3 regions of the Noviherbaspirillum sp. UKPF54 genome follow, and region 2 is predicted to be linked to each of the others. Evidence: predicted binding sites of a transcription regulator. Region 2 holds the regulator's gene; each other region holds the start of a gene.
The links. Region 2 encodes sigma-54, which starts transcription at its own class of promoters, with help from an activator protein. Its sites were predicted from a motif close to TGGCANGNAANCTGCTTT; they were not measured.

Region 1: nirB (nitrite reductase large subunit NirB) is a predicted target of sigma-54. The motif match lies at 2,599-2,616, and genes of this name have one in related genera.
Region 3: FAY22_RS14075 (PEP-CTERM sorting domain-containing protein) is a predicted target of sigma-54. The motif match lies at 2,745-2,762, and genes of this name have one in related genera.

The regions. Positions count from the first base shown of each region.
Region 1 covers NZ_CP040128.1:60,303-66,280, forward strand. The annotation lists gene FAY22_RS00315 (bifunctional protein-serine/threonine kinase/phosphatase) at 1-1,167, opposite strand, end outside; gene FAY22_RS00320 (NarK/NasA family nitrate transporter) at 1,201-2,412, opposite strand; gene nirB (nitrite reductase large subunit NirB) at 2,679-5,114, shown strand; gene FAY22_RS22520 (hypothetical protein) at 5,167-5,289, shown strand; gene nirD (nitrite reductase small subunit NirD) at 5,300-5,653, shown strand; gene FAY22_RS00335 (nitrate reductase) at 5,650-5,978, shown strand, end outside.
Region 2 covers NZ_CP040128.1:4,515,178-4,521,155, reverse strand. The annotation lists gene lptC (LPS export ABC transporter periplasmic protein LptC) at 1-126, shown strand, start outside; gene lptA (lipopolysaccharide transport periplasmic protein LptA) at 160-708, shown strand; gene lptB (LPS export ABC transporter ATP-binding protein) at 710-1,450, shown strand; gene FAY22_RS20880 (RNA polymerase factor sigma-54) at 1,469-2,950, shown strand; gene hpf (ribosome hibernation-promoting factor, HPF/YfiA family) at 3,068-3,415, shown strand; gene FAY22_RS20870 (enoyl-CoA hydratase/isomerase family protein) at 3,561-4,649, shown strand; gene FAY22_RS20865 (deoxyguanosinetriphosphate triphosphohydrolase) at 4,657-5,790, opposite strand; partial or broken gene aroKB (bifunctional shikimate kinase/3-dehydroquinate synthase AroKB) at 5,787-5,978, opposite strand, start outside.
Region 3 covers NZ_CP040128.1:3,056,613-3,062,590, reverse strand. The annotation lists gene FAY22_RS14085 (XrtA-associated tyrosine autokinase) at 1-851, opposite strand, end outside; gene FAY22_RS14080 (XrtA system polysaccharide chain length determinant) at 883-2,400, opposite strand; gene FAY22_RS14075 (PEP-CTERM sorting domain-containing protein) at 2,830-3,426, shown strand; gene FAY22_RS14070 (PEP-CTERM sorting domain-containing protein) at 3,901-4,602, opposite strand; gene prsR (PEP-CTERM-box response regulator transcription factor) at 4,874-5,978, opposite strand, start outside.

The DNA.
Region 1 (5,978 bases), 260 kb from region 2:
ATGGAGGATGCTGCGCCGGTGCAGCGCGGCGATCGCGCGTGCCAGTTTCGATCCAAGCGCGATCGCTTCCGGCACGGTGAAATGGGCACCGGCGTCGAGCGCTTGCTGCAGGGTCCGCCCCTCGTGCCAGGTGCTTAGGTAGTACTGGTAATTCTTCTGGTCCGGCGTGATCACCTGCGGAAAAAAGCGCGCGACCACGCGTTTCGCCAGCCACTCCTCGTACGCGAAGGCCGAGCGCTCCTGCGCGTCGCCGGCGCGATCCGGGTGCAGCGTCTTCAGCACCAGCTGGCGCTGTGACTTCGGATCGAGCACGCGGTACAGCAGCGTCGCGGCCGACGCATGAATCACGGCTTCGACGTGATAGCCGTCCAGGATCTGGCCGGCCTTGAGCCTGGGCGGCAGCGGCAGCTGCTGCGAGGCCGACAGCGTATCGCGCAGGTTTTCCTCCGGCAGCGCATTCACCCGCAGGATCAGCGCGCTGCAGTTGTCGCCGGAGCCGGCGGCCAGCGCCGCCTTCACCAGCGTGTCGGCCGTGTGGGAGGGCGCGGCGCGGCCGGCGGCGACTTCCTCCAGATGGCGAGCGATGTCGTGTTCGGACAGGCAGGCCCACACGCCGTCGCAGGCCAGCAGGAACACGTCGCCTGCCCGCGATTCGCCCATTCCGTGATCGATCGCCAGGCGCGAATCGAGGCCGACGGCGCGCGTCAGAACATGCTGCATTTCGGGCCGGTCCCACACATGGTCGACGGTCAGCCGCGCCATTCTTCCCTCGCGCAGCAGATACAGCCGGGTGTCGCCCACGTGCGCGAAGTAGTAGAAGCCGCCGCGCAGCACCACGGCCGTGAGCGTGGTCGCCATGCCCGCCAGTTCCGCGCGCGTCGAGCCCTGCCTTTGCACCCAGCCGTTGATTGCCTTGATCACGCGGTCGAGCGCCTGCGTGACCGGCCAGGTATCGGGCGTGGCGTAATAGTCGGCGAGCAGGCCGCGCACCGTGTACTCGGATGCCTCGCGCCCGCCGGCGTTGCCGGACACGCCGTCGGCGATGGCCGCGATCAGGCCCTTGGCCGACAGCTCCGGCTCGTCGGGCGTGACCATGCCGACGAAGTCTTCGTTGCGTTCGCGAAGGCCGGTGAAGGTGGCATGGCCGGTGGCGACGGACAGGGACATGGCTTATGCGTAACCGGGGGCAATGCAGCGATTCTAGATCTTCGCGACCGTCATCGCCGCGCTGCCCCAGGTGGTGCGCCAGCGCGTCTTGACCATGGTCAGGCCGAGCAGCGCCAGGATCGCCAGCGAGGAAAACAGCGTCAGGCCGAGCTGGTAGCTGCCGGTGAGCTGCTTCGAGTAGCCGAGGCTGGACGCCAGGTAAAAGCCGCCGACGCCGCCGGCCATGCCGACCAGGCCGGTCATCACGCCGATTTCCTTGCGGAAGCGCTGCGGCACCAGCTGGAAGACCGCGCCGTTGCCGGTGCCCAGCGCCAGCATCGCCACCACGAACACCGCGAGCGCGGCGAGATACGACGGCATGCCGAAGCTGGCGATGAACAGGAAGCCTGCGGCCAGCACGTACATGATCGACAGCGTCCTGATGCCGCCGATGCGGTCGGCGATGATGCCGCCCAGCGGGCGCACCATGGAGCCCGCGAACACGCAGGCGGCGGTGAAATAGCCGGCGGTCACCGGCGACAGGCCGTACTGGCTGTTGAAGTAGATCGTCAGCGACGACGCCAGGCCGGAGAAGCCGCCGAAGGTCACGCTGTAGAAGAACATGAACCACCACGCATCCTTGTCCTTCAGGACGTGCAGGTATTCGACCAGGGCTTTGGCCGGCGGTGCGGCCGGCGCATCCTTGGCGAAGACCATGTAGACGAGGAACGCGACGCCAAGCGGGATCAGGCACAGGCCGAACACGTTCTGCCAGCCGAACGCGATCGCCAGCGACGGCGCGAACAAGGCGGCGAACGCGGTGCCGGAGTTGCCCGCGCCGGCGATGCCGAGCGCCGTACCCTGGTGCTCCGGCGGATACCAGCGCGACGCCAGCGGCAGCGCGACCGCGAATGCGGCGCCGGCCACACCCAGCAGGATGCCGAGCGAGAGCATCGCATCGTAGCTGTTCAGCTGCCCGAGCCAGGCCCAGAGCAGCGCGGCGATCACGACGACCTGGCCGATGGCGCCGGCCTTCTTCGGCTTCAGGTGGTCCACCAGCACGCCCATGACGATGCGCAGCAGCGCTCCTGCCAGCAGCGGCGTGGCCACCATCAAGCCCTTTTGCGCCGGGCTGAGCCCGAGGTCTCGCGAGATCTGCACCGCCAATGGCCCGAGCAGCACCCAGACCATGAAGCTCAGATCGAAATAGAAAAAGGCGGCGAGCAGGGTCGGTGTATGGCCCGCCTTCCAGAACGACGTTTTCATGAGGCTCCTTTGCATCCGATATTGAAGTCGCGTCCTCTTATGCAATCGCCATGCCATTCGATGTTGCGCAGCGATTGCGTGCATGTGCGCGTATCGCCCTTGTGCATCGCGCCGGACGCGCCGAAAAGGCGCACCGCCGCAGTGCGGATTTCTCTTCAATTCAGTGCATTCACCCGGCGAATCGACTGGCACCGCTTTTGCTAATCAGATGCAGGGATGTTTTCTGAAATGGCTTTAATGGCGAAGCTGGAATGAAGGGAGCTTTAATGAAGAAGCTGAAATTGGTCATGGTCGGCAACGGCATGGCCGGCGCGCGCACGCTCGATGAACTGCTGAAGATCGCGCCGGACGTGTACGACATCACGGTGTTCGGCGCCGAGCCGTATGCGAACTACAACCGCATCCTGCTGTCGCCCGTCCTGGCCGGCGAGCAGACCATCAAGGACATCATGTTGAACGATGTCGACTGGTACCAGGAAAACAACATCACGCTCCATCTCGGCAAGAAGATCGTCAAGATCGACCGCGTCCGGCGCCAGGTCGTCGCCGAAGACGGCACGGTCGCGGAATACGACCGCCTGCTGCTGGCCACCGGCTCCAATCCATTCATCCTGCCGGTGCCGGGCAAGGACCTGAAGGGCGTGATCTCCTATCGCGACATCCAGGACACCAACGCGATGATCGAGGCGGCCACGGTGCACAGGCACGCGGTCGTGATCGGCGGCGGCCTCCTGGGACTGGAAGCGGCCAACGGCTTGAAGCAGCGCGGCATGGATGTGACCGTGGTACACCTGCCGGCCTGGCTGATGGAGCGCCAGCTTGACCCGGCCGCTGGCAAGATGCTGCAGAAGTCGCTGGAAGACCGCGGCCTGAAATTCCTGCTCGATAAGAATACGAAGGAGCTCGTCGGCGACGAGGATGGCCATGTGCAGGCGATCCGCTTTGCCGACGGCCTCGAAGTGCCGGCGCAGCTGGTCGTGATGGCCGTGGGTATCCGCCCCAACACGACGCTGGCCGAATCGGCCGGTCTGTATTGCAACAGGGGCATCGTCGTCAACGACACCATGCAGACCTTCGACCCGCGCATCTACGCGGTGGGCGAGTGCGTGAACCATCGCGGCACAGCCTACGGGCTGGTGGCGCCGCTATTCGAGATGGCCAAGGTATGCGCCAATCATCTGGCCAACTTCGGCATCGGCCGCTATCAGGGCTCCGTCACCTCCACCAAGCTCAAGGTCACCGGCATCGACCTGTTTTCGGCCGGCGAATTCATGGGCGGCGAGGGCGTCGAGGAGATCGTGCTGTCCGACCCGATCGGCGGCGTGTACAAGAAGCTGGTGATCAAGGACGACAAGCTGGTCGGCGCCTGCCTGTACGGCGACACGGTGGACGGCGGCTGGTATTTCAAGCTGCTGCGCGAGGGCAAGAGCATCGGCGAGATGCGCGACACGCTCATGTTCGGCGAATCCAACACAGGGCGTCCCGGCGACGCCGGGCACGAGGGTCACACGCGGGCGGCGGCAATGCCGGACGAGGCCGAGGTGTGCGGCTGCAACGGCGTATGCAAGGGCACCATCGTCAAGGCGATCAAGGAAAAGGGCTTGTTCACGCTGGAAGACGTGCGCAAGCACACCAAGGCGTCGGCTTCCTGCGGGTCCTGCACCGGCCTGGTCGAGCAGATCATCATGGCGACCGTCGGCGACTACTCGGTGTCGACCAAGGCCAAGCCGCTGTGCGGCTGCACCGACTACACGCACCAGGAAGTGCGCGATGCGATCAGGGTCAACAAGCTGCTGACGATCGCCGACACCATGAAATTCATGGAATGGCGCACTCCGAACGGGTGCGCGACCTGCCGTCCCGCCTTGAACTATTACCTGATCTCGACCTGGCCGCACGAGGCGAAGGACGATCCGCAGTCGCGCTTCATCAACGAGCGCGCGCACGCCAACATCCAGAAGGACGGCACCTATTCCGTGATCCCGCGCATGTGGGGCGGCGAGACCAATGCCTCCGAGTTGCGCCGCATCGCAGACGTGGTCGACAAGTACCACATCCCGACGGTGAAGGTCACCGGAGGCCAGCGTATCGATCTGCTCGGCGTGAAGAAGGAAGACTTGCCGGCGGTATGGCAGGACCTCGGCATGCCGTCCGGCCATGCGTATGCGAAGGCGCTGCGCACGGTGAAGACCTGCGTCGGCTCCGAATGGTGCCGCTTCGGCACACAGGATTCGACCTTGATGGGCAAGCAGCTGGAGCGGGCGCTGTGGCGCATGTATGCGCCGCACAAGGTCAAGATCGCGGTGTCCGGTTGCCCGCGCAACTGCGCCGAGTCGGGCATCAAGGATGTCGGCGTGATCGGCGTGGACTCCGGCTGGGAAATCTACGTGGCCGGCAACGGCGGCATCAAGACCGAGGTTGCGCACTTTTTCGTGAAGGTGAAAACCCATGACGAGGTACTGGAATATTCCGGCGCCTTCCTGCAACTGTATCGCGAGGAGGGCTGGTATCTGGAGCGCACCGTGCACTACGTAGCGCGCGTGGGGCTCGATCATGTGAAGAAGAAGGTTTTGGACGATGCCGGGGGGCGCAAGGCGCTCTACGAGCGGCTGCTGTTCTCGCTGCAAGGCGAACCCGATCCGTGGCACGAGAAGGAAAAGGCGCAGGTCGACGAGCGGCAGTTCGCGCCGCTGCCCGTATAAGGCGGGAAGAACGGACGCGGCCGGCCGCCTGAAAGCGATGAGAGGAACGACGATGAAACTGTATCTGTGCGCGATTGTGCTGACCATGTCGGCAACCGCGATCATCGTCAACACCTGCATTGCCTACGGCAATCCGGGCCGGGCAGCGCCTGCCAACATATACCAACTTAACTGAAGGGATCGAAATGTCTCAGCAATGGAAACCTGTATGCGATGTCGCGGACATCCCGGTGCTCGGCGCCCGCGTCGTCAAGCGAACCGGAGGGCCCGACGTGGCGATTTTCCGCAACGGCGAAGACAAGGTGTTCGCGCTGCTCGACCGCTGTCCGCACAAGGGCGGTCCGCTGTCGCAGGGTATCGTGTTCGGCGAGCACGTCGCCTGCCCGCTGCACAACTGGAGCATCGGCCTCGATTCCGGCTGCGCCAACGCGCCCGACGAGGGCTGCACGCCGAAGTTCAGCGTCAAGGTCGAGGATGGCAAGGTATTCCTCGACGCCGGTGAATTGCATTCCGTGGCGATCGAGGTCAAGGCCGCATGAGCGAATTGCGCGAATCCAGGACTACCTGCTGCTATTGCGGCGTCGGCTGCGGCATGATCGTCGAGGCCGACGGCGCGCAGATCGTCGGCGTGCGCGGCGACCCGGACCATCCGGCCAATTTCGGTCGCCTGTGCACCAAGGGCAGCACGCTGCACCTGACCGCCGATCCGGTGCTGCAGCAGCAGGTGCGTGCGCTGCATCCGGAAATGCGGGCGGCGCGCGGCTTGCCTCGCGCGCGCGCCTCGTGGGAAGACGCGCTGGATTTCGTCGCGAAAAAAATCGCCGATACGCTGCGCGAGCACGGCCCGGACAGCGTCGGCTTCTA
Region 2 (5,978 bases):
AAGCCGGTCCAAATCAATTACGGCCAGTCAGTACTGAACGGCACCGGCATGTTTGCCAATAATGCGACGCGCGAGTTCAGACTGGCGAGCAATGTCCATGGCACGTATCAAGCCCCGGCGCACTAATTCAGGTATAACTTGATTCACTCGAGAGTTTTCATGACACGTTTCTTCTTGCTGCTATTCATGCTCAGTACTGCCATTGCATACAGCGCGCATGCCGAGAAGGCCGATTCCGACAAGCCGACCAATGTCGAAGCCGATCAGATGTTGTATGACGATGTGAAACAGGTCAACACATTTACCGGCAACGTCATCCTCACGCGCGGCACCCTGATCATGAAAGCGTACAAGCTGATCGTGACGCAGGATCCGGCCGGCTATCAGCATGCCACCTTGCTCGCGCCCGCCGGCGGGCTTGCCACCTTCCGTCAGAAGCGCGATGGCAACGACAATCAGTGGGTGGAAGGACAGGCCGAACGCATCGAATACGACGGCAAGTCCGAAATGGTCCGGCTGTTCTCGAAGGCGAAACTGCGGCGGCTGGAGGGCACCAGGCCGACCGACGAAGTCGAGGGCGAATTCATTTCGTATGACAGCCGCGCCGAGTTTTACACGGTGAACAATACGCCGACCGGAGAAAGCAAGCCGGGCGGCGGACGCATCAAGGCCGTCATCCAGCCGCGCACCGAATCGCAGGGCAAATGACATGACGAGCACCTTGGTTGTACGCGGTTTGCAAAAGAGCTACGGCACGCGCCAGGTCGTGCGTGACGTCTCGCTTGACGTCGCCAGCGGCGAAGTGGTCGGCCTGCTCGGTCCCAATGGCGCCGGCAAGACCACATCGTTTTACATGATCGTCGGGCTCGTGCCTTCGGACGCGGGCGAAATCGATCTGAACGGCTCGGCGATTTCGCGCCTGCCGATTCATCGGCGCGCCATGCTCGGCCTGTCGTACCTGCCGCAGGAAGCCTCGGTGTTCCGCAAGCTGACGGTGGCGGACAATATCCGGGCAGTGCTGGAATTGCAGCGTGAGAACGACAAGCCGCTGCCGCGCGCGACCATCGAAAAGCGCCTGAATACTCTCTTGGCCGAACTGCAGATCGAGAAGTTGCGCGACAACCAGGCGTTGTCGCTGTCGGGCGGCGAACGCCGACGGGTGGAAATCGCACGCGCGCTGGCCACCAGCCCGCGCTTCGTGCTGCTGGACGAACCGTTCGCGGGTGTCGATCCGATCGCCGTGATCGAGATCCAGCGCATCGTGCGCTTCCTGAAGGAGCGCGGCATCGGTGTGCTGATCACCGACCACAACGTGCGCGAAACGCTCGGCATCTGCGACAGGGCATACATCATTAACCAAGGCGCGGTTTTAGCCAGCGGCCGCCCCGACGACATCATTGCCAACGAGTCGGTGCGCCGCGTGTATTTGGGCGAACACTTCCGGATGTGAGGAAGCAACCAAACAGGTATGAAACAGACTCTCCAACTTCGCGTCTCGCAACATCTGGCGCTCACGCCGCAGTTGCAGCAATCGATCCGGTTACTGCAGCTATCCACGCTCGAGCTGCATCAGGAGCTGGAGCAGATCCTGTCCGACAATCCGATGCTGGAACGGGTCGACGACCCGCTCGATCATTCGGTGCGCCTGCTGGCCGACGGCGCCATCACGCCCGGCAACGGCAGCGCCGACACCGCGGCACCGGAAGCGAGCGCGCCGGCGGCCTCGGACGAAGGCGAAGGCGGATTCGATAGCCCGCCCGAAGGCGGTGAAGCAGCGTCGTCGGCCGAGGGCGAATGGAGCTTCGACGACGTTGCGCGCACCTCGAAGGCGCCGGAGGACGACGATGCGCGCCCGCAGCTGGAAGCGCACGAAACCACCCTGCGCGAACACCTGCTGGAACAGATGCGCGTGACCGTGCACAGCCAGCGCGACCGCGCACTGGTCGAACTGATCATCGACGCGCTGGACGACAACGGCTACCTGGAAGAGCCGCTGGAGGAAATCCATGCTCGCCTGCCGGCCGAGCTGGAAATCGAACTGGAAGAGCTGCAGGTCGCACTGAAGCTGGTGCAAAGCTTCGAACCGGCCGGCGTCGGGGCGCGCAATGCGTCCGAGTGCCTGGCGATCCAGATCGCACGCTTTCCGAAAGTGCCGCTGGTGACGCGCAGGAGAGCGCTGGAGATAGTCGAAAACCATCTCGCGCTGTTTGCGCAACGCGACTTCAACAAGCTCAAGAAGGCGCTCGATTGCGACGACGAAGACTTGCGTGAAGCGCATGCGGTGATCCGCCGCTGCAATCCGCATCCCGGCGCCATGTTCGCGTCCGATGCATCGGACTATGTCGTGCCGGATGTAATTGTCAAAAAAGCAAAGAACGGCTGGCAAGTGATGCTCAATCACGATGTCATGCCCCGCCTGCGCGTCAATGCGCTGTACGCGAATATCCTCAAGCAGAGCAAGGGTGAGGGTTCACTGACCGCGCAGCTGCAGGAAGCCAAGTGGCTGATCAAGAACATGCGGCAGCGCTTCGACACGATCTTGCGCGTTGCACAAGCGATTGTTGATCGGCAAAGAAATTTCTTCTCGCATGGCGCAGTCGCGATGCGCCCCCTTGTCTTGCGTGAAATAGCTGATACACTGGGTTTACACGAAAGTACTATCTCACGTGTAACAACTCAAAAATATATGCTGACCCCGCATGGCATGTTTGAGTTGAAGTACTTCTTCGGTAGCCACGTCGCGACCGAAGCCGGGGGCGAAGCTTCGTCGACCGCGATACGGGCACTGATCAAACAATTGATAGGAGCTGAAGACCCCAAGAACCCATTCTCTGATAGCAAAATAGCGGATATGTTGGGTGAACAGGGCATGGTCGTTGCGCGTCGCACAGTCGCGAAGTACCGCGAAGCTCTGAAAATCCCTCCAGTCAATCTGCGCAAATCCTTGTAGTCATCGTGTAGTGAGTGTTGTTTCTGTTGCCGTGTTCCTGCGTAGCCCTCACGTCTACGCGACGATCGAACGGGGCACGTTGCGAACCTCCGGCGACACCATCCATAGGAGCGCTGTATGAATCTGAAAATCAGTGGACATCATCTCGAACTGACGCAACCCATCCGCGACTACGTACAAACCAAACTGGAACGCATCAGACGTCATTTCGATAATGTCATTGATGTCACGGTCATCCTGTCAGTCCAGAAGCTATCGGAAAAAGAACGGCGCCAAAAGGCCGAAATCAACTTGCACATGCGCGGAAACGTCATCCACGTCGAGAGCATCCACGAGGACCTGTACGCCGCCATCGACCTGATGACCGACAAGCTGGACCGTCAAGTCTTGAAGCACAAGGACAAGATCCAGGATCACCAGCACGAAGCGATCAAGCGCATTCCGGAAACCCAAAGCGCCGCCTGACACGGCGGCAAGGCCGGCCAGACCGGCGACAGAAAGGACGCAGCGATGCGTCCTTTTTTATTGCAGCCACTGTCCTTCCGACGACAGTCCCGCCCCCGCCGATCCCGATAAAATACCGCTTTCCCGTCGACCTCCTTCCGCTTCCATGTCCGACCATATCCAGACCAGCATCCAGAATCGCACCGGCTTTCTGACGCTCGACCGCCCCAAGGCGCTCAATTCATTGTCGCTGCAAATGGTGCGCGCGCTGACCGCCACCCTGCTGGGGTGGCGCAGCGACCCCGAGGTGCGTGCTGTCGTCATCCGCAGCACGAGCGAGCGTGCATTTTGCGCCGGCGGCGACATCCGCTTCTTTCATGACGCCGGCACCAGAACGCCGCAGGGCGGCAGCGCCCTGCTGGAAGATTTTTTCACGGAAGAATATGCGCTCAACCACCTGATCCACCACTATCCAAAACCGTATATCGCCATCATGGACGGCATCGTGATGGGCGGCGGCATGGGAATCTCGCAGGCCGGCCCGGGCAACCGCCTGCGCGTGGTAACCGAGCGTACCAAGATGGCGATGCCGGAAGTGAATATCGGCCTGTTCCCCGATGTGGGCGGCAGCTTCTTTCTGTCGCGTGCACCAGGGCAGATTGGCGCCTATCTCGGCGTCACCGGTGAAATCATTGGTGCCGCCGATGCGCTGTACGCCGGCCTGGCGGATGTCTATGTGCCATCCGCCCGCCTGCCCGCCCTGCTGGAGCTGATCGCATCCGATAACGGCGACGACGTTCGCGCGACGATCCGCTCGTTTGCCATGCAGGCTGACACGGTCGTTCCGGCGACCAGTATGCTGGCTGAGCAACGCGCGCTGATCGATCGCCATTTCGCACACGACGACGTCGTGTCGATTGCCGCCTCGCTGGCAAGCGATGTCGATCCGTTCGCGCAAAAAACGCTGGCGGTGATGAACAAGCGCTCGCCGCTGATGATGTGCGTGACGCTTGCGCAACTGCGGCGCGGCGCAAAACTGGGCATTGCCGATTGCCTGCGCATGGAACGCACGATGGTGCGACGCTGCTTCGAGCATGGCGAAGTGCTTGAGGGCGTGCGCGCCGTGGTGATCGACAAGGACAATGCGCCACGCTGGAATCCGTCCATGCTGGACGAAGTGTCGCCGGACATGATCGAGCACTTCTTCGCCTCGGCATGGCCGCCGCACGCGCATCCGCTGCGTGACCTCGGCTGATTCGTCGTCAGATTTCGTCGACCTGGAACAGGCGCCGATGCTCGCGCATCGCGTAGCGATCGGTCATGCCTGCGATGTAGTCGGCCACCTTGCGCGCCTGCGACGGCGCCCCGATCGTCACCTGGTAATCGGGCGGCAGCAAGCCCGGCTCCTGCATGAAGGCGTCGAACAGCTCCTTGATGATGCGGCGCGCCTTGCTGGTCATGCGGTTGACTTGGTAATGGCGATACAGGTTTTCCCGTAAGAAGCGCTTGAGAAAGGCCGCTTCCCGAGTCATCCCGTCGGAAAAGGTGATCAGCGCCGGCGCGCGGCGCACATCCTCCAGCGTCTTCACCTGCGCATCCTGGATGCGTGATTGCGACGCCTGGATCAGGTCGACAATCAGGGCGTTGATCATGCGGCGGATCGTTTCGTGAATGGCGCGGCGCCCGCTTATTCCCGGATACACGGTTTCCACTTCGCCGCGGTGACGGGCATAGAAATCGATCTGATCCAGCTGCGCAGTGGTGAGCAGCCCCGAACGCAGCCCGTCGTCGATGTCATGGTTGTTGTAGGCGATTTCATCGGCCAGGTTCGCCAGCTGCGCTTCCAGCGTCGGCTGCGTCCTGTCCAGGAAGCGCTGGCCGATATCGCCGAGCCTGGCCGCGTTGGCCGCCGAGCAGTGCTTGAGAATGCCCTCGCGCGTCTCGTACATCAGGTTCAGGCCGTCGAACGCGCCGTAGTGCTCTTCCAGCTCGTCCACCACGCGCAGGCTTTGCAGGTTATGCTCGAAACCGCCGTAGCCCTTCATACACTCGTTCAAGGCATCCTGGCCGGCATGGCCGAATGGCGTATGACCGAGGTCGTGCGCCAGCGATATGGCCTCTACCAGGTCCTCGTTCAGGCGCAGGTTGCGCGCGATGGAGCGCGCAATTTGCGCCACCTCGATGCTGTGCGTGAGGCGCGTGCGAAACAGGTCGCCCTCGTGGTTGACGAATACCTGGGTCTTGTATTCCAGCCGGCGAAATGCAGTGGAATGGATGATGCGGTCGCGGTCGCGCTGGAATTCGCTGCGCGAACCGGGGGGCGGTTCGAAGAAGCGCCGGCCTCGCGACGCCGCGGAATGCGCGGCGTAAGGCGCGAGGCGGGCATCGAAATTCATTGCTGCACGCAAGCCTTCAACGTGGCCAGCAGGGCTTCCTGCGGCACCGGCATGATCACCGGCGCGCCCAGCGGCTTGATCAGGATGAACTTGATCTGGCCGCCTTCGTTCTTCTTGTCGACCTGCATCAGCTCCAGCCAGCGCTCGGCGCCAAGGTCGGGCGCCGCCACCGGCAAGTCGGCGGCTTT
Region 3 (5,978 bases), 1.5 Mb from region 2:
AGCAAACTGACGTTCGGGCATCCGTCAAGATGGCGCAATGCTTCCTGGAGCTGGCTCTGCGTCGTACGCTCCGCCTCGACGACGACGACGATTTGTCCCATGTGCATTGCCAGTACCTGTGCTTCGGTTGTTGCCAGCAAAGGGGGGGAATCGAAAATCACAATCCGGTCTGGATAACGTCTGGCGAGCTCCGCAACCATCGTCGCCATGTCCTGGCTGGCAAGCAATTCGGTGGTATAGCGATGGCCCTTGCCTGCTGTGATAAGACTGAGCGAGGGGACGTTGGTATGAACGAGCACGTCCGCGATATCCTTTCGATCGCCGCACAGGATATCCATCATGCCTATCTCGGCGCTGATGCCCAGTGCTTTCGGAATCGACGGGCGGGCGACATCGGCATCCACCAGAAGCACGGTGTAATCCTTTTCTGTCGCAATGCTCATTGCGAGATTGATCGCGCAGAAAGTCTTGCCTTCGCCGGGCAGACTGCTCGTGACCATGATCAGGTTGGCCGGGTTGCGTGGGTTGCCAGCGCCCCCTCTGGACGGAGCGGCCGCGGTGCGCAGCAGAGGCCGCTTGATGACGCGAAATTCCTCGGCGACTGCACTGCGTTCGCCGTTGGAAACGACCATCCCCATTTGCTGTAGGCGTTCGAGGTCGATTTCCACATGATGCTTAGGGGGAGTGGGAGCGACGCTGGTCTGGCCTGCAGGCTGGGCATTCGCGTTTGCCAGATTCGGCAGTCGTGCCGGTGTCTGCTTGGCGGGCTCGCCAGCGCGCGCATCAGTACGCACGGATGGAGATTGCTTGACCTGCTCAAGCCGGCGCGCGGCATTTTCGATAATGCTCATCGGTTTCCCTTGTCTGAGTCAATTTGCGGTTCTAGGCTGCTTTGAACGCGGCCGCTGCATAGGACAATAAGAGTCCGAGGAAGAGTAGCCCCAGGAGATAGGCGGCGCGTGTTTCGCGCGCTCGCTGGGCCGGCGTCCAGTTCATGGAGACCGCGCCGAGCAGTGGAAGGTCGGTCGTCTGACGCAGCGTGGCTAAGCTCATGAATGCGGGACGCATCTGGCTCATGATCAGGCTGCCGCCGATGCCGGCCATCAGCGAGGCCGCCAGCAGCAGCGACAACAGGCGCAAGCGGTTCGGGCCGGTCGGCTTTTGCGGAACGATTGGTGGATCGATGATGCGGAACTTGATCATTCCGGTCGATGTCAATTCTTCCGACAGTTTTGCGGCTTCCCGGCGCCCGATCAGTTTTTCGTAGTTGTCCTTGTTGACTTGATAGTCGCGGTTGAGCTGCGCGAGTTGCGCCTCCACTTCCGGTACCGCGTTGACCATGGCCTTGAGCTTGGCGTACCTAGCCGAATACTCGTCGACGCGCGCCGTCAATGCCGCCACGCTGGCCTCCGCCTCGGCAAGCGATGCAGCGAGTTGCTGTAGCATCGGACTGTAGTTGGGACGCGCCGACGGTTTTTCCTTGCGCTGTCCGGCTTCCTGCGCCTTGCGTTCCTCCAGCTGGGCGATCAGCCGCTTGATGGAGATGATGTCTGGGTGCCGGTCGGTGAACTGCATCTGGAGGGAATCGAGGTTCTTGTACAGACCCTGCAGCCGGGTATCGATTTCGGACTGCGTCGAAGTTGTCGCATTCTGATCTACCAGCAGGACCGGTTCCTCGCCGGCCATCTGCTTTCTTAATGCATTGCGGGTTTGCTCCGCCTCGCGCAACTCCAGCCTTGCCTGCTGCAACGCGTCCGCGAGCTGATCCAGCTTCGTGGTATAGGTGACGCCTTCGCCGGGAAGAATTCCCGCATTCCGGATCTTGAACTCCTTGAGAGCGTTTTCGGCGGCCGCTAGCTTCGTCTCGTAGGACTTGATCTGTTCGTCGATGAATGCCACCGCCTTTTGCGAATCCTGCTTCTTGTCTCCGAAACTTCCTTCGACGAAGATGGTGAGCAGCGATTGCACGACATCCTTCGCCAGCCGCGGATTTCGATGGCTGTAGGTGATCGTATATATATCTTCGCGGCTGGTGCCGCCCAGTTTGATGTCGTTCATCAGGTCGAGCACCATTTGCTCGTATTCCTTGCTGTTCTTTGCCTTGATATCTAGGTCGGCCATTCTGATGAGACGCTCGATGTTCGGCCTGCTCAGCAGCGTCCGGTTCATGATCGAAACCTGCTGTTCGATGTTGGGGATGCTCGTCATGCTGGACATCAGCGGCTTGAGGACGCTCTGGGTGTCGACGAACACGCGTGCAGATGCCTGATAGGTATCGGGAAGCAGGAAAATGATCAGCGCGCCTAGCGTAAACACCAGCCACCACAGTGCCGCCGTCAACCAACGGTACTTCCATACTCCCTTAAGTGCGCTTAGCACCTGATTACTAAGTTCTTCCATTTGCCAGACCCTTGGGCTTGTTCAAAGCGGCACATCGCGGCTGGTCATGATGGCAGCGCCATGCGTGCGCTAATTCTGGCAGGAAGGAATGTTGTCGAGATGACATACGTCAACAAGCCAGTCGGGGTCGCGGCGCGTGCGCGCTTCCAATTTAATAAATTGGAGGCCAAATTAATTGGCCCCTCTTTAGACATCTGTATTTATTAGATGCCGAATAGACGATACGGTAGAGCGAGGCTGGGGAGCTAACAGCGACCGTCATGGCTGTCGACCAAATTGACAGCACGGCGGGCGCTAGGCCGGCATTTTTGAAAATTCTTTTTCAAATCAGAGATTTAGGGAGATGGCCTAAATCGTGCATAGCTATGCGTACAAGCCAAACAGCGGGGGCTTGTCGACACCTAGAATTCACACTGAAAGGGAATAACAATGCGTAAAAATAGCTTCATTGCAGCCGCCGTGTTCGCGACAGCGACGTTGGGGCTGAGTAGTGTGGCGCATGCCGCTTTGGTGAGCTGTCCGGCCGACTTCGTTACTAACCCGACGGCGAAGGTCGAAGATTCGACCGGAACCAATACTGCCGTCAGCGCCTGCCAGTACATTTCACCGCCAGATAACAATAACGTCGCCAACATTTCCAACATCAATACAGCCGGCTTCTTCGGTTTCTCCGACTGGACGGCCAACGATGGCAACGTGCAGGTTGGGCCGGGCGGTTCCACGGGTACATGGTCGATCAGCAACGCCAATTTTGCCAATTACGACTACATCATCGTCTTCAAGGATGGCGCCGATACCAACCTGACGGCCTTCCTCTTCAATGAAGCCTATTCCTCCGGCGTCTGGAGCACTCCGTTTACGGAACCGCCTTTCAATCTGAGCGGCGGCAGCACTTCGCATAACGTTTCGCACTACACGATTGCGCAGCGTCCGACGACGAGCGTCCCAGAACCGGTGTCGCTGGCCCTCCTGGGGATCGGCCTGACCGGCATCGGCGCCATCCGCCGTCGCCGTACCGCAAAATGAACTGACTGCGTGGAAGCGCAGGGCCGCCGGAAGGCGGCCCTTTTTTATTTGAACGCGACCGCAACTAGCGCGCGTCTGGGCGCGCCGTGCTTTTTGGGTTGCAGCACGCTTCGGCTCGTCATCGCATTTCATGAATTTCGTGCGCTCTAGCACGGATCTCTGCGAGAGAAGGTCTGCTTCGCATTCATCGCCGACGTGAAAACGTCAATCCATCCGACACTCGCTTCTTGTGATTTCATTGATCGCCAGTGGAAGGGCGATTTTTGGAATAAGTTCGGGTAGTCGGAGCGCCCGTCTTTGCCATTGAATAGGCGAACGAGGATCGATCCTATGACTGCATTGCCTTGCTGGTATTTTGGGTAAGTGAAGCCAGGTACGAATCGATGCGCAAACGCCGCTGAACCTGCGGGCAGGAAGCGGCGCTTTCCGGTTACAACTGCTGCCACGACGGTGGCAGGCAAGAATAATAGTCGTTCAGGCTACAGTGTCTTGATGCTCCTTGCGGCGGCGCCCGCGCAATCCGCCGATGGCGAGTAGCCCCGCGCCGAACAAGGCAACGGTCGCAGGCTCGGGTACCTGGACGAGGGCATCGAAGCTGCTGGAGCCGGACCCGGAATGAGTGAGATTGGCCACGATGGTAATGGAATACGGAGTCGACAGGCCTAATCCGACTTGATTGAACGAAGCAGCGGAGAATGCGCCCGAGCCGAATGTCGCCGAGTAGACCTCGGTGCCGGTTCCGAATGCAGTGTTGGAAGTGTCGACGTAAACCGTGTAAGCAAGACTGCTGCCAGGAAGGTTATTAATTGTTCCGCCGATTTGCGAGACGAATCCGACAATGTCATAGCTGCTGATGAAGTCGGTCTCGGTGAACTCCAGTTTCAAGCTGCCGGCGGTGCCGCTCGTGACGTTAATCGAGTTCAGGTCGAATGCAGCGTGGCTGGCGTCGCCAATCAACGGTTTGGTCGTGCCGGTCGTCACGTTGGCGACGAAGCTGCCGACGGATCCGATATAGGTGACCTGCCCGGCCAGAGGCACCGCGTCGCCGGAGAGATTGTCGGAAACGGTAACTGTTGAGCCGTCACTTGTGAGGCGAAGCATGGGCGTGGCGAACGACGGAGCGGAAGCTGCTAGAAGTACTCCGGCGCCAACGAGGGTGGCGAACAATTTTTTCATTGATTTTTCCTTGTTAGAGTGAATGAATGCAGCAATGCTGCTCTTCACATGCACTTACGCAATCCTTGTGCCAGTTATGTAAACGACTGATTTTTATAGAGAAAGAATGTGGGAGATGGAAAAACAGGTTTTGCGCCGTGAAGTTTGTAAAATCCGCCGACATAAAGGGCGAGTGAGTGCGATGTTCTGCGCAGGCCAGGCAGGCCTCTTCGGCGGCGCGCGCAGCGACACCCCGTCCGGAACGGGGGAGCTGTTTTGAAGGGATGAGCGCTTACTTGAGACCGTGGCGGTTCATCAGATCGTAGATCGTCGGACGGCTTACGCCGAGCAGTTCCGCCGCTTTCACAATGTTTCCGTCCACCCGCGCTAACGACCTCACCAGCGCCATGTACTCCGCCTCGTCCCGCACCTGCCGCAGGTTGATGACCTTGTCCTCCCGGTTTATCGCAGGCAGCCCGAGATCGTCGACGCTGATCTGTACTCCTTCGGCCATGATCACAGCACGCTTGATGCAGTTCTCGATCTCGCGTACGTTTCCAGGCCACGAATGCGCCTCGATCGCTGCCATGGCTTCTTCGCTGAAGTTGAGCGAGCGGCGCTCCTGCGCCGCATATTTGTTTTTGAAGTGGTGCGCCAGCATGGCGGGGTCGCCTACCCGATCGCGCAACGATGGAATGTTCAGCACGATTTCGCTTAAGCGATAGAAAAGGTCTTCGCGAAAACGCCCTTGGCGCACCAGTTCCTGCAGGTTCTGGTGGGTCGCACAAACGATACGTACGTCGACTGGAATTTCCGCGCGCCCGCCGATGCGTTCGATCACCCGCTCCTGCAGGAAGCGCAACAGCTTCGCCTGCAGAGCGAACGGCAGGTCCCCGACTTCGTCGAGGAAAAAGGTACCGCCATCCGCCATTTCGATCTTACCCAAGGTCTGCTTGGCGGCGCCGGTGAAGGCGCCTTTCTCGTACCCGAACAGCTCGCTTTCAAGCAGGGTTTCCGGGATCGCTGCGCAATTGACGGCGACGAAACGCTTGTTCTGCCGCGGGCTCAGCTGATGCAGTGCGCGCGCCAGCAATTCCTTGCCGGTGCCGCTGGCGCCGAGCAGCATTACCGTGGCGGAGGAAGGCGCAATTTTTTCGACATTACGGCAGACTTTCAGCATGCCGGGGTCGCGGCTGATGATGCCGGCCAGCGGGGAGTTAACCTGGGCCTGCAGCAGGCGTTGATTTTCCTGCTGAAGCGCGTGCAGATGGAACGCGCGTTCAATGACCAGCTGCAGCGTCGGCCCGTCAAAAGGCTTCTGGTGAAAGTCGTAGGCGCCCATCGCAACAGCTTTGACAGCATTGCTGCGGTCCTGGTTGCCGGTAAGGACGATGACT